3 regions of the Salinicoccus jeotgali genome follow, and region 3 is predicted to be linked to each of the others. Evidence: riboswitches for the same ligand, from Rfam matches in the RefSeq annotation. Region 3 holds a riboswitch; each other region holds the start of a gene.
The links. Region 3 has a riboswitch for S-adenosylmethionine ahead of ACZ43I_RS02240 (methionine ABC transporter ATP-binding protein). Riboswitches for the same ligand answer to the same signal wherever they lie in the genome.
Positions count from the first base shown of each region.

Region 1: it holds a riboswitch for S-adenosylmethionine, as region 3 does, so the genes downstream of both, ACZ43I_RS10695 (Na+/H+ antiporter NhaC family protein) here and ACZ43I_RS02240 (methionine ABC transporter ATP-binding protein) in region 3, are expected to answer to the same signal.
Region 2: it holds a riboswitch for S-adenosylmethionine, as region 3 does, so the genes downstream of both, ACZ43I_RS04750 (methionine ABC transporter ATP-binding protein) here and ACZ43I_RS02240 (methionine ABC transporter ATP-binding protein) in region 3, are expected to answer to the same signal.

Region 1 is NZ_AP043830.1:2,070,134-2,074,314, reverse strand. It holds gene ACZ43I_RS10700 (M20 metallopeptidase family protein) at 1-510, shown strand, start outside; gene ACZ43I_RS10695 (Na+/H+ antiporter NhaC family protein) at 566-1,858, opposite strand; SAM riboswitch class I at 1,939-2,036, opposite strand; gene ACZ43I_RS10690 (NAD(P)/FAD-dependent oxidoreductase) at 2,127-3,146, opposite strand; gene ACZ43I_RS10685 (ABC transporter substrate-binding protein) at 3,258-4,181, shown strand, end outside.
Region 2 is NZ_AP043830.1:946,807-950,987, forward strand. It holds gene ACZ43I_RS04735 (prepilin peptidase) at 1-62, shown strand, start outside; gene radC (RadC family protein) at 65-742, shown strand; gene ACZ43I_RS04745 (hypothetical protein) at 761-1,081, shown strand; SAM riboswitch class I at 1,438-1,540, shown strand; gene ACZ43I_RS04750 (methionine ABC transporter ATP-binding protein) at 1,604-2,626, shown strand; gene ACZ43I_RS04755 (methionine ABC transporter permease) at 2,610-3,269, shown strand; gene ACZ43I_RS04760 (MetQ/NlpA family ABC transporter substrate-binding protein) at 3,271-4,074, shown strand; gene ACZ43I_RS04765 (aminotransferase class I/II-fold pyridoxal phosphate-dependent enzyme) at 4,071-4,181, shown strand, end outside.
Region 3 is NZ_AP043830.1:437,953-442,133, reverse strand. It holds gene ACZ43I_RS02250 (MetQ/NlpA family ABC transporter substrate-binding protein) at 1-276, opposite strand, end outside; gene ACZ43I_RS02245 (methionine ABC transporter permease) at 315-1,007, opposite strand; gene ACZ43I_RS02240 (methionine ABC transporter ATP-binding protein) at 1,004-2,026, opposite strand; SAM riboswitch class I at 2,101-2,200, opposite strand; gene ACZ43I_RS02235 (thioredoxin family protein) at 2,241-2,558, opposite strand; gene ACZ43I_RS02230 (toprim domain-containing protein) at 2,509-2,922, opposite strand; gene gcvH (glycine cleavage system protein GcvH) at 2,983-3,390, opposite strand; gene ACZ43I_RS02220 (Spx/MgsR family RNA polymerase-binding regulatory protein) at 3,427-3,789, opposite strand; gene ACZ43I_RS02215 (thioredoxin family protein) at 3,921-4,181, shown strand, end outside.

The DNA of each region.
Region 1 (4,181 bases), 650 kb from region 3:
ATCGTTTCGCGGATTACCTCACCGCTGGATTCCGTGGTCATCTCTACGACGAAATTCAATGCAGGTACCGCAAAAAATATAATCCCTGATAGCGCGATGCTTGAGGGCAGTGTCCGTACTATAGACGGAAATACACGGGAGCTGGTTAAAGAGCGGATGGAAAAAGCCATCGAAGGAGTTTGCAGCATGTACAATGCGACTTTTAATTTTGCCTTCAACTATGGGTATTCTGCTGTCATCAATAACCATGATATGACAGACCGGGTCAGGGAGATTGCAGTGGCGGAATTCGGTGATGCCATCTTTGAATACCCGATGGCCATGGGCGGAGAAGATTTCTCGGCCTTCTCACAGAAGATTCCAGGGACATATGCCTTCATTGGAGCGGGCAACCGCGAGAAGGATATGGAATACCCCCACCACCACCCCAAGTTCGGCATCGATGAAGACAGTTTCAGCGATGGGGTCAAAATGATGGTCCTTGTCGCCTTGAACATGGGCAAACACTAAAATAAAGCACCCCCTCCATGCGCTGATGACGCATGGAGGGGGTGCTTCAGTTACTTCAGGCATTCAATTTCTTCGGAAAGCCGATGGCGATGGCTATAATGCCTGAAATGAGCAGCATCGCTGGATAGATGGCGAACGGTATAAGGGCGATTGGGGAAATGCTGGCCAGTCCGGCCGCCGCAAGCATCTGGGCACCATAGGGGATGACGCCCTGAAATGCTGAGGCGAAGATGTCCAGGATGCTGGCGGATTTCCTGCGGTCGACACCATACTCATCAGCAATGTCGCGGGCGAGGGGCCCTGTGATGATGATTGAGATCGTATTATTGGCCGTACTCAGGTCGGTGACGCTGACCAGGGTGGCAATACCGAACTCAGCTCCGCGCCTGGTATGGATCCTTTTTGTAATGAAGTGGAGCAGATAGTCGATTCCACCGTAGTGCTGGATAAGTGCGATAAGGCCACCGATCAATATCGTGATGACGGCAATCTCCTGCATGTTGCCGATACCCTCGCCGGCGGCAGCTATCAGGGAAGTCACTGTATAGGCTCCGTCGGCAAGGCCGACTATTCCGGCAAACACTATACCGCTCAAAAGGACAAGCAGTACATTGACGCCTATCAGCGCGATGATAAGGACGAGAAGATACGGCAACACCTTCAGTAGACTGTAGTCTCCATCACTTCCAGCGGCTGCAGATTGGCCGGATGAAATGAACCATAGTATGATCATCGTAATTATGGCCCCGGGCAGGACGATCAGGAAGTTCGTTTTGAATTTGTCGACCATCTTCACTTCCTGGGATTGGGTCGAGACGATGGTCGTGTCGGAGATGATGGACAGATTATCCCCAAACATCGCCCCGCCTATAACCGTCGCTACAGTCAATGCCAAGGCGAGATCGGTCTGTCCCGCAATGCCAACGGCGATCGGGACCAGAGCGGCAACCGTACCGGTTGACGTACCCATTGAGATGGAGATGAAGCAGGAGATCACGAACAGGCCGACGAGCAGAAGGCTACTTGGCAGGAAGGCCAGCCCGAGGTTGACAGTCGAGTCGACGGCCCCCATATTCTCTGCAACTTGTGAAAAAGCGCCGGCAAGCAGGAAGATGATGACCATCAGCATGATGTTCTCCTGACCGGCACCTCGGGTGAGCACGGCAATCTTATCATTCAGGCGTTCTTTTGGTTTGAGCAGCATGGCCGCTATGATGGCGATGATCACCGCGACGGTGATCGGCATGGCGTAGAAGTCTTGCGCCACGATGCCGGTTCCAAGGAAAAGCAGTACGAAAATGAGCAGCGGCAATAGTGCGAGGGGATTGCCCCGGGTATTTTTCATCATGATTTATCACTCCATATGGTTGATGGTTTGAGAAAATAAAAAGGCCCTCTACATATAGAAGAAGAGGGCGATGATATCTCTTCTTATCTTTCAAGCATGACGCTTCTGGAATTGGCACAGACCCTTGGGTGTTGCCGAGGCTTCAAAGGGCCAGTCCCTCCACCTCTCTGGATAAGAAATTTCTCGATTTAATTTTAATCCACTCTACCTTCTTTTAGTTGGAGTGTCAATAGTGTGCGGCTGATGCCTCACGATGGGCCTGCGGCCTTTATCGTCTGTTTTTGATGAGCTGTCTGTTCTTTTCTTTGAATATATCGTTATGGGAAGAGACCATGCCTTCTGCTGGTGCGTCGGATTGAAGGAATTTCTTAGCATGATTCGCAGCTTGTGCCGCCTCTGTAAAGCATCCTGCAATGAGGTGTACTTTATCGTCGTAGGTGATCTGGTCGCCACATGCAAATAATCCCGCTACAGGTGTATCGACGATGTCATCAGTCAATATCATCTGGTGGTCGTTTAATGGAATTTCTCCACCCAGTGCATCGAGGAATGTGCAGTTCGATTCATATCCATGGCTGACCAGGACATCGTCGACATCAATCGTGAGGCCATTGGACAGGCGGACAGCGTCGATTTCCTCTGTTGTCTCATCAGGGATGAGGGCGTCGATCTGGCATTGTGGACACATATGGAGGTTTTCTTTCTTATGGAGGGAGGCGATCATCGCCTCGTGCCCCTTCATTTCCTCGCTCCGGTAGACCAGGGTGACGGATGATGCGATATTGCACAGTGCTTCTGCCCAATCTATGGCAGTGTTGCCGGCGCCAGAGATGAGGATGTCACGCCCCCTGAAGCGGTCAAGGCGTTTGACTGTATAGTGGAGGTTGCTGAATCCACCGGACTCCGTGCCTTCAACTGTAAGTTTGACGGGCGAGAAGATGCCCCGGCCAGAAGCGACGATGAGCGTACGGCTGAATAGCGGTCCTTTGTCTGTAGCCACCTCAAAATAATCCTCATGTTGGTGGATTGCTTCACATGTCGTCGACACATGGATGTCCGGATCAAAAGTCTTTGCCTGATCTATCATCTGTTGGCGGATCTGTTCGGCAGGCGCAGGCGCCACACCTCCGATATCCCACACCATCTTTTCCGGATAGATGTTGAGCTTCCCTCCGAGTTCAGGGTGATGGTCAATGAGCTGTACGCTCATACCGCGCAATCCTGCATAGAAGCTGGCATATAATCCAGCTGGCCCGCCTCCGATTATGAGTGTGTCGGAAATTTTCATAATATTTCACCCTTGATTGTTGAAATTTGCTTCTTGGTCATTTATTATAAAGTCATTGAGAATGATTATCAATCTTCAATGCTTAAAAATTTGATATGGGCAGGTATATATATGAAGAAAAGACTTGGATTACTCATGGTTTTCATAGTAATGCTGATGGCAGCATGCGGAAGCGGGGACGATGCTTCCTCAGAGTCAGCCTCTAATGGAGAAACATCTGACGCGAAAGAAGAAACTTCAGAATCCGGCGCAGAGGGTAAAGAGATGGTTTCCTATACGACCGATGCGGGAGAAGAGATTGAAATACCTGAAGATCCACAGCGCATCGTCGTTTTGGCGACAAGTTATTTCGGTAACTTGATGCAGATGGATGCAAATGTAGTGGGTGTACATTCGCGCGTTACGGAAAGTGAAGTGCTGAAACCTTATACTGAAGATATAGAACTGGTCGAGGAGGGGAACGTCGAGCAGGTCATGAGCCTCAATCCCGACCTGATCATCGCCTTCAACTCAGATCAGAACCTCGATAAACTAAAATCCGTGGCACCGACGATTCCGATCGACTATGCCAAGTGGAACTATCTGGATATCCATAAGGAGTTGGCTGACATTACAGGCAACGAGGATAAGGCCGAGCAATGGATGGAAGAATGGGATTCTAAAACGGAGGAAGCCCGACAGAAAGTTGAAGAAGCCGTGCCTGAAGGTGCCACCGCCACAGTCATGGAACAGTTTGCCAAAGATATCTATGTATATGGTACAAACTGGGGACGCGGTACAGAAATCATCTACCAGGAGCTCGGCATGGAAGTCCCTGAAGCGGTCCAGGAAGAAGTGGTGGAGACAGGCTGGAAAAAGATATCAGCTGAAGAAGTGGAGAAATATGCAGGAGATTATATATTTGTCGGAACGGGGGATTCGGGCGCAGATAATGCATACCGCGAAACAGAAGTGTGGAATAATCTCGACGCCGTTCAAAATGACCAGGTGATCGAATTCGATTCTCCGACATTCTATTACAACGATCCCTACTCA
Region 2 (4,181 bases), 510 kb from region 3:
TTATACTTTCATTTTTGTTATATGATGATTTGAATTCTATATATTTTGGAGGCTTCCTATAAGAATGTTAATTAAAGAGATGCACTTTTCGGATAAACCAAGAGAACGACTGATGATTTATGGACCTGACAAGCTTACCAACCAAGAATTGCTTGGGATAATCATCAATACCGGCCACAAAGAGGAGTCTAGTATTGGAATTGCAAACAAAATCATAAAGGATATGAAATCTGTTCGTGAACTGCGTGAACTTACCTATCAGGAGTTAATCAGCATTAAAGGTATTGGGGAAGCAAAAGCAATAACAATATTAGCAGTTATTGAACTAGCAATAAGAATGCATACACATTCATTAGAGGAAGATCTTTACATAAAAAGCCCAGATGATGTTAGTAAACTGCTTATGGAAAAAATGAGGTATTATCAACAAGAGCACTTTGTAGTTTTGTATTTATCAACCAAAAATATGATTATTCACCAAGAAACTATGTTTAAAGGGTCTTTGAACACTTCGATAGTACATCCTAGGGAGGTATATAAAGAAGCAATAAAGAGGAGCGCTGCCGCGATAATATGTGTACATAATCATCCTAGTGGTGACCCTTCGCCTTCGAGAGAAGATATCGAGGTTACAAAACGTTTGTATGAGTGTGGGGAAATGATCGGCGTCGACTTTTTAGACCATATAATCATTGGGTCTGGAAAATATATTAGCTTGAAAGAGATGAATGTCATTAAATAGGTAGAAGGGGATGGAAAAATGGGTTTGGATATGTATTTATATCTTGAAGATAATGAAACAAAAGAATTTATAGAATATAGTTATTATAGGAAATTTAACGCTCTTCAAGGCTATTTTGTAGATAATTTTTCCTTAGACAACTGTGGGAAAGTAAAAATTGAATTAAAAGTTGCTAGTAAGTTATATGTTTTACTAAATGAGATTAGATACAATCCCGAAAAAGCTGAGGTTTTGCTCCCTATTCATAAGGGGCCATTTTTCGGTTCATACGAATATGACAAGATTTATCATAACCACATTAATCAAGCTGCATCTGATTTTATCACGCTAAATTTATAGATTATAATCGATTCACTCTTTACTACACATCAAATTGGTAATTTTAACTAAGGATCGAATAGTATGATGGGGAGTTAAGTTTTACATAATAAGGATGTTATTCAGATGATGCTACGCAATATTTCTTAAATAATGGTAGTTCCATAATCCTTTGATAGATTCTATATGTTATTTAGAATCTAGATATCATATTTGTGAGTAAAACAGGGTGATGACATCACCCTGTTTAGAAGTCTTCTTGGTTTGAGATTATCAATATCATGATTTCTATAAATTTTTAAATTATAATTCAAGTATTATTAATATATTGACAATTCTAATAATCTCGAGTAAAGTGATATTCACTCAATTAAATACATTTATCCAGAGAAGTGGAGGGATTGGGCCCTTTGAAGCTTCAGCAACAGGCTATTATGGTACTGTGCTAAATCCTACAAGCGGATGCTTGGCAGATAGATATCTTTAAGCCATTTGCATTTAGCAGATGGCTTTTTGTTTTTAATATAAAAAGGATGTGGTGGCGTGGCTATTGAAATTACCGATGTCTCTAAAGAATATTTCGTTAAAGGAAAAAGGATAGAAGCTCTGAAAAAGACGACGCTCTCCATTCGTGAGGGTGAGATCTTCGGTCTGATTGGCTTTAGTGGCGCAGGGAAAAGTACTCTGTTGCGCCTGATCAATTTGTTGGAACAGCCGACTACCGGCAACATCAATGTTAATGGTACGGATTTGGGCAAGTTGGCAGAGCGAGACTTGCGTGCAAAACGGCAGAAGATCGGGATGATCTTCCAGCAGTTCAATCTGATTGAAACTAAAACTGTATACCAGAACATAGAATTTGTGTTGAAGGCGAGCAGTTATGATAAGAAGAAAGTGCCGTCGCGCATTGAAGAGTTATTGTCGCTTGTGGGCTTGAGCGACAAGATGGACAGCTACCCCAAAAATTTGAGTGGGGGACAGAAGCAGCGTGTCGGCATTGCGCGGGCGCTGGCCAATGAGCCTGAAGTGCTTTTATGTGACGAAGCGACGAGCGCACTCGATCCTGATACGACAAAAACAATTTTGAAACTGCTTAAGAAGATCAATAAGGAGTTCGGGATCACCATTGTATTGATCACCCATGAGATGGAGGTCATAAAAGAGGTTGCTGACCGAGTAGGTGTGATGACGGCAGGGGAAATCGTGGAGATGGATGATGTCTACGCAGTCTTCAGCCACCCGGAGCATAAGGTGACGAAGGGGTTTGTTCAGGATATATACGATTTCACCATCCCGCCGCATATTGAACTGAATAGTGAATCTGAAGTGATCACCATCAAATTCTTGAATGAACATGCAGAAGCGAATTATGTCAATCAGCTCTACCGCCACTTTGATTGCGATATAAGCATCTTGAACGGGCGCATCGAATACATCCAGGATATGCCCCTTGGATTTCTGATGCTCCACATTAAAGGCAGACAGGAAGAAATCGCCAGACTGAAGCAATTCATCGACGACTCAAAAGGAATAGAGAGGGCTGAGATATATGGAAAGATTGATTGAAATTACACCGCTGTTATACCGGGCATTGCTCGAAACGACCCTGATGGTCTCGATATCCATATTCTTTGCGGTGCTGCTTGGACTCCCGCTCGGTATATTGCTGTATGTGACTGCGAATCCGTTGCTCTATAGGATAAAACCACTGAACCAGTTTTTAGGGGCGTTGACGAACGTGATCCGGTCGTTCCCTTTCATCATATTGATTGTAGCGATCATGCCGATTGCGACTTGGCTGACAAACAGCTCCCACGGGCCGGTATTTGCGAGCGTGGCCCTTTCCTTGGCGGCCATCCCGCTATTTGCCAGACTGGTGGAGACAAGCTTCAATGGAGTGGATAAAGGCGTGATTGAAGCAAGCATTGCCGGAGGCGCATCACTCTGGCTGATCATTACGGATGTGTTGGTCCCGGAAGCGAAGCGGGGCATCACCCAGGCGATTACGCTGACGATCATCACCATTGTCGCCTTCAGTGCCACAGCAGGGGTCGTCGGCGGGGGTGGAATCGGAGATCTTGCGATACGATACGGATATTACCGCTATGACACCGTGACGATGATTGCGACTGTCGTCATTCTGATTATAATTGTCCAACTCATCCAGATAATCGGGGACTATTTGAGCCAAAGAGAGGAGAGGAACTGATATGCGTGGGATATTGATATTCCTTGCTTCAACACTTGCAGTCATTATAGGAAGCAGCGCACTGCTCTACGAAGGGGAGGGGGAAGTGATCACCATCGGCGCTTCCACCGGCCCCTACAGTGATATGGTGAACTTTGCATTGAAACCGGCCTTGGAAGAACAGGGCTACACGGTGGAGATTGTTGAGTACACCGACTACATCCAACCGAATAATGCTTTAAATAATGGAGATCTGGATGCGAATCTTTATCAGAACAAATCGTTCATGGCTGACTTCAATAAGGAGAACGGTACGGATTTCCATAATCTCATCCAAGTGCCGACTGCACCTATGGGACTCTATTCCAGCGAGTATGATTCATTGGATGAAATAGAAAACGGCAGTGAAGTGGCGTTGCCTCTGGATCCCGTCAATTCTTCAAGGGGATTCCAGACGCTTATGGATGCTGGTCTGATTGAAGTTGCAGAAGACGCAAATCTACTTGCGATAGAAGAGAAGGATATATTAAAGAACAATAAAAATCTGGAATTCGTCTACCAGGATTCAGGGCAGCTGCCTAGAAGTGTCGATCAGATCGGATTATCGCTCGTGCCGGGGAACTTTGCGCTAGCAAGCGGAATGGATCTGGCCGATGCGCTCCAGCTTGAAGATATGAATGAGAATTACAGGAATCAGATTGTCGTAAATGCTTCAGATAAAGACAGCAAAATGGCAGAGGACCTCATCAATGCAGTTGAGTCGGAACACTTTAAACAGACGATAGACGAGCAGTTCAAAGGATTCGATAAACCAGAAGGAGAATGAAGATGAACAAACTACTCTCAAGTATTCCCGACAGCTATTTTAAGACGGCTATGGCTGGAGAGGTACCATCCGGTCCCCTCCCACTGATCAACCTCGCAGTCGGCATA
Region 3 (4,181 bases):
GTTTGGGGTAGTGTAGTCATTGACGATTGAAATATCAAGTTCGATCCCTTCTGATTCAAGCAGACTGGCTGCCTTTTCAAGGATTTCGGCGTGTGGGGCGGGAGAAGCAGCTATCGAGAGTTTTCCGCCAGCCTCTTCAGTTTCTTCTTTTTCACTTGTTTCAGCATTCTCTGCACTTTCCTCGCTGTCATCTGAAACGGCATCTTTGGAACCACCGCATGCTGTCAGGAGAACTGCAAATGCCAGCAGGCTAAAAAACAATAGATATTTTTTCATGATTAATTCCTACTTTCCAAATGTATTTATAATGATGGCTATCTTTTATCCACAGTTTTGGCGGTGAAATCCCCAATGAACTGGATGATAAAAACGATCGCCAATATTATTATCGTTGCGACCAGAGTGACATCACTCTGGCTTCTAGTGAAACCGACCATGTAGGCAAGGTTGCCCAGCCCGCCGGCTCCGATGACTCCTGCAATGGCAGTGGAACCGACCAGCATGATCGCTGTGACTGTGATTCCTGATATCAAAGCCGGCAGAGATTCCGGCAGGAGCACTTTCCTGATGATTGTCCAAGTGCTTGCCCCCATGGACTCCGCTGCTTCAATTACACCTTTGTCAATCTCTTTCAGCGCTATTTCCACAAGCCTTGCATAGAAGGGGGACGCTCCAATGATCAACGCCGGCAGGGCACCTTGGGAGCCCATGATGGTACCCATCAACACTTTAGTGAATGGTATCAGCAATATGATTAATATTATGAACGGTATAGCCCTGAACAAATTGACGAGGAAAGCCGTTACGCCATAAATTGGTGCACTTGCTGCATGCTCTTTCTTGGATGACAAGAATAGGATGATGCCTAGGATCAGGCCGAAGACAAAGGTGAACGCGGTTGAAACTATCGTCATATAGAGAGTTTCCTGTGTAGCCGTCCACACATTCCCCCATCTGACATTCTCAAAAGAAATCATTTCCTGGAATGCTGTCACAAAATCCGTCATTGTTGCTCCACCTCCACTGTTACATCGTGCTCAGCAAGCTCCTCACCAAGAAATCCCAACTTCTCTTCATCTACTTCTATGGCAACGTAGAGGTGACCGTAGGATTCGTTATTGGTCCGTTTGATGTTGCCAGATAATATATTCAAGTCCAAGTTGTATTTTTTGATGACTTGGGAAACGATAGGCGCCTTGGACTGGGACCCGACAAATCCAAGCTTCAAAATCTTGGAAGCTGGGAACATCTCTTTTACCTCTTCAAAAGACAGTGCTGATTCTTCGTCATTGATATCGTCTTTAACAAATCGTTTCGTCACGCTATGTTCAGGGTTCTGGAATAATTTTATAATCGGGCCTGTTTCAACTACCTTACCGTTTTCCATGACAGCACCTCTATCACAGATTTTACGGATCACATGCATTTCATGGGTAATCAGAACAATAGTCAAGTCCATTTCATCCCGAATTCTGACCAGCAGCTCAAGCACCTCATCTGTCGTTTCCGGATCGAGCGCGCTTGTCGCCTCATCACACAGCAGCACTTCCGGACGGTTAGATAATGCACGGGCAATCCCCACCCGTTGCTTCTGGCCCCCAGACAACTGGCTCGGATGATTGTCTTCACGTCCTGTCAGTCCGACCAAAGCAATCAGTTCGGCGACTCTCTTCTCACGCTCCTTTTTTGGCACACCGGCAATTTCAAGCGGAAAACTGATGTTCTCGGCGACCGTCCTCGACCAGAGAAGATTGAAATGCTGAAAAATCATAGAAACTTTCTGACGTTTTCTCCGAAGTGCAGGGCGTGTCATCGAGGTGAGGGCATCTCCACTGATCACCACATCGCCTGAAGTTGGCTGCTCCAGGCCGTTGAGCAGCCGGATCAGTGTGGACTTCCCAGCCCCAGAGTAGCCTATCACCCCAAATATCTCGCCCTGACGGACATGCAGATCTACCCCATCCACTGCTTTTATATCTGCGGCTTTAGTCTTAAATGTCTTGGTCGCTTTTTTTATGTCTATCATCATGCTCCACTCCTGCCTATAAAAATAAGAAAGCCTACTCAAAAAATGAGTAGGCTTCTGGTATGATCCGCAGCCTCTCATCTTCGATCCTAAGATCTAGTGAATTAGCACCTTGTCATAATGACGGTTGCCGTGGCTTCATAGGGCACTTCCCTCCACCACTCTTGATAAGAGTCTTGTTATTCGATTGTTAACCATAATAGCACCAGTCGGTCTAGACGTCAACAAAAAATTCTTCTAATTTTTCAGTTAAATGGGGGACGGATTGAAATGCATAGATTTCTTCCTTCAACTCCCCATTTTTAAAAAGGAGAAGTGCTGGTGCAGAGCGGATCTGATATCTTTCAATCAATTCTTTTTCATAATTCAGATCCACTGCTGTATAGGAAAAACTTTTCATCTCCGCTACTACGTCCAGCATCTTTTCAGCAATCCTGCAATTGGCGCAAATTGGCGCGTAGCAGTAAAGGATGAAAGTGTCTTCAGCTTGAATATGACTGATTATATCGATTTTTTCGGAGGATTTCTTCATTTTCGAACTTACCTTTCATGAGCAGTCTTTCATCGACGTAAAATCCATGATGGGCGAGCAGCATCGCCAGATAATCGAGCGGACACCGGCTCACTTCACCATAATTCGAATCTATATAAACGTGCGTGCCCTCGCTAATATGCCTTTTGAACCACTGCCTGATCTTTCTTCCTTCGTTGTCTGAATCGGTCAGTATATAGACATCAGAGCCATTCGATTCTTCCAGAATGTCATCCAATTTGGAGATTCCCATGGTACCATGCGTACATATTATATGTACAGGTTCCACAAGTACTTCCTTGATGCGGTGCTTATCTGTTTTTCCCTCTACAATGAGTATTTTATCAGAAACATGCACAGCCATCACCTCTGGTTCATGATAGGTTTTAAAAAAACTCTGGACATTGTCCAGAGTTCAAGTGTTCTATGCGTCCACCATTTCATCATAAGCATCCGCATCCATCAGCTTATCGACCTGTGAATCGTCGGAAAGTTCGACAACAAGCATCCAGGCCTCTTCATAAGGAGATTCATTGACGAGTTCAGGGCTATCTTCCAGCTCTTCATTTATTTTTACTACTGTACCACTTACCGGTGCATATAATTCAGATACAGTCTTAACTGATTCTACGCTACCGAATGATTCCCCAACTGTAATATCGTCACCCTCAGCAGGAAGCTCGACGAATACGATGTCCCCGAGTTCTGATTGTGCAAACTCAGTGATGCCGAGTGTTACTTTGCCCTCTTCCACCTTGACCCATTCGTGGTCTTCTGAATACTTGAATTCTTTTGGTGATGCCACAATAAAAACCTCCTTTTTCTTATACATATATATATTCTCACATACTTTGCCATTTAAGCAAGGTTAATCATCCATGTCAAAAGTTCTCCTATACTCTGCCTCTTTAAAACCAAGCAGGATGGTTTCTTCACGATAGAGTAATGGTCGTTTTATGAGCAGCCCGTCCGCCTCCAGCAAGCTAAGCTTCTCATCGTCGGATAAAGTATCAAGGCGCGTCTTAAGATTCAACTCCTTGAATTTTTTCCCACGTGAATTAAAGAATTCGTTCAAACTTTTACCGGATTTCTCAGCCATCTCCGATATTTTTTCTCCAGATGGTGGATTTTTCACGAGATTGATGTCCTCAAAAGGGATATCATTCTCTTTCAAGAAGTTTTTGGCCTTACGGCAAGTCGTACATTTTGGATATCCATACAATATAGTCATCAATTTCCTCCAATAGTTCAATTATAAGATATTTCATTCAAATTTTCCATGGATGTTGGGGTCTGGCATAATTTCATATTATAAAAAAAGATGGTAGACTGAAACATATCGATATATAAAGGAGTATGATTATGAAGCCGATTACTGCATACGATGATTACAGCCAAAAAATTCAAGGTGATGATAAGATCATCATCAAGTTTTTCGCGGACTGGTGTCCGGACTGCACGCGTATGAATATGTTCATCGACCCTATCTTGGAAGAATACAATCACATTGATTGGTATGAGCTGAATCGGGATGATGTGCCTGAAGCTGCAGATGAAAATGATGTCATGGGGATTCCGAGCCTGCTCGTTTTTCAAAATGGCAAGAAGCTCGCCCACCTGCAT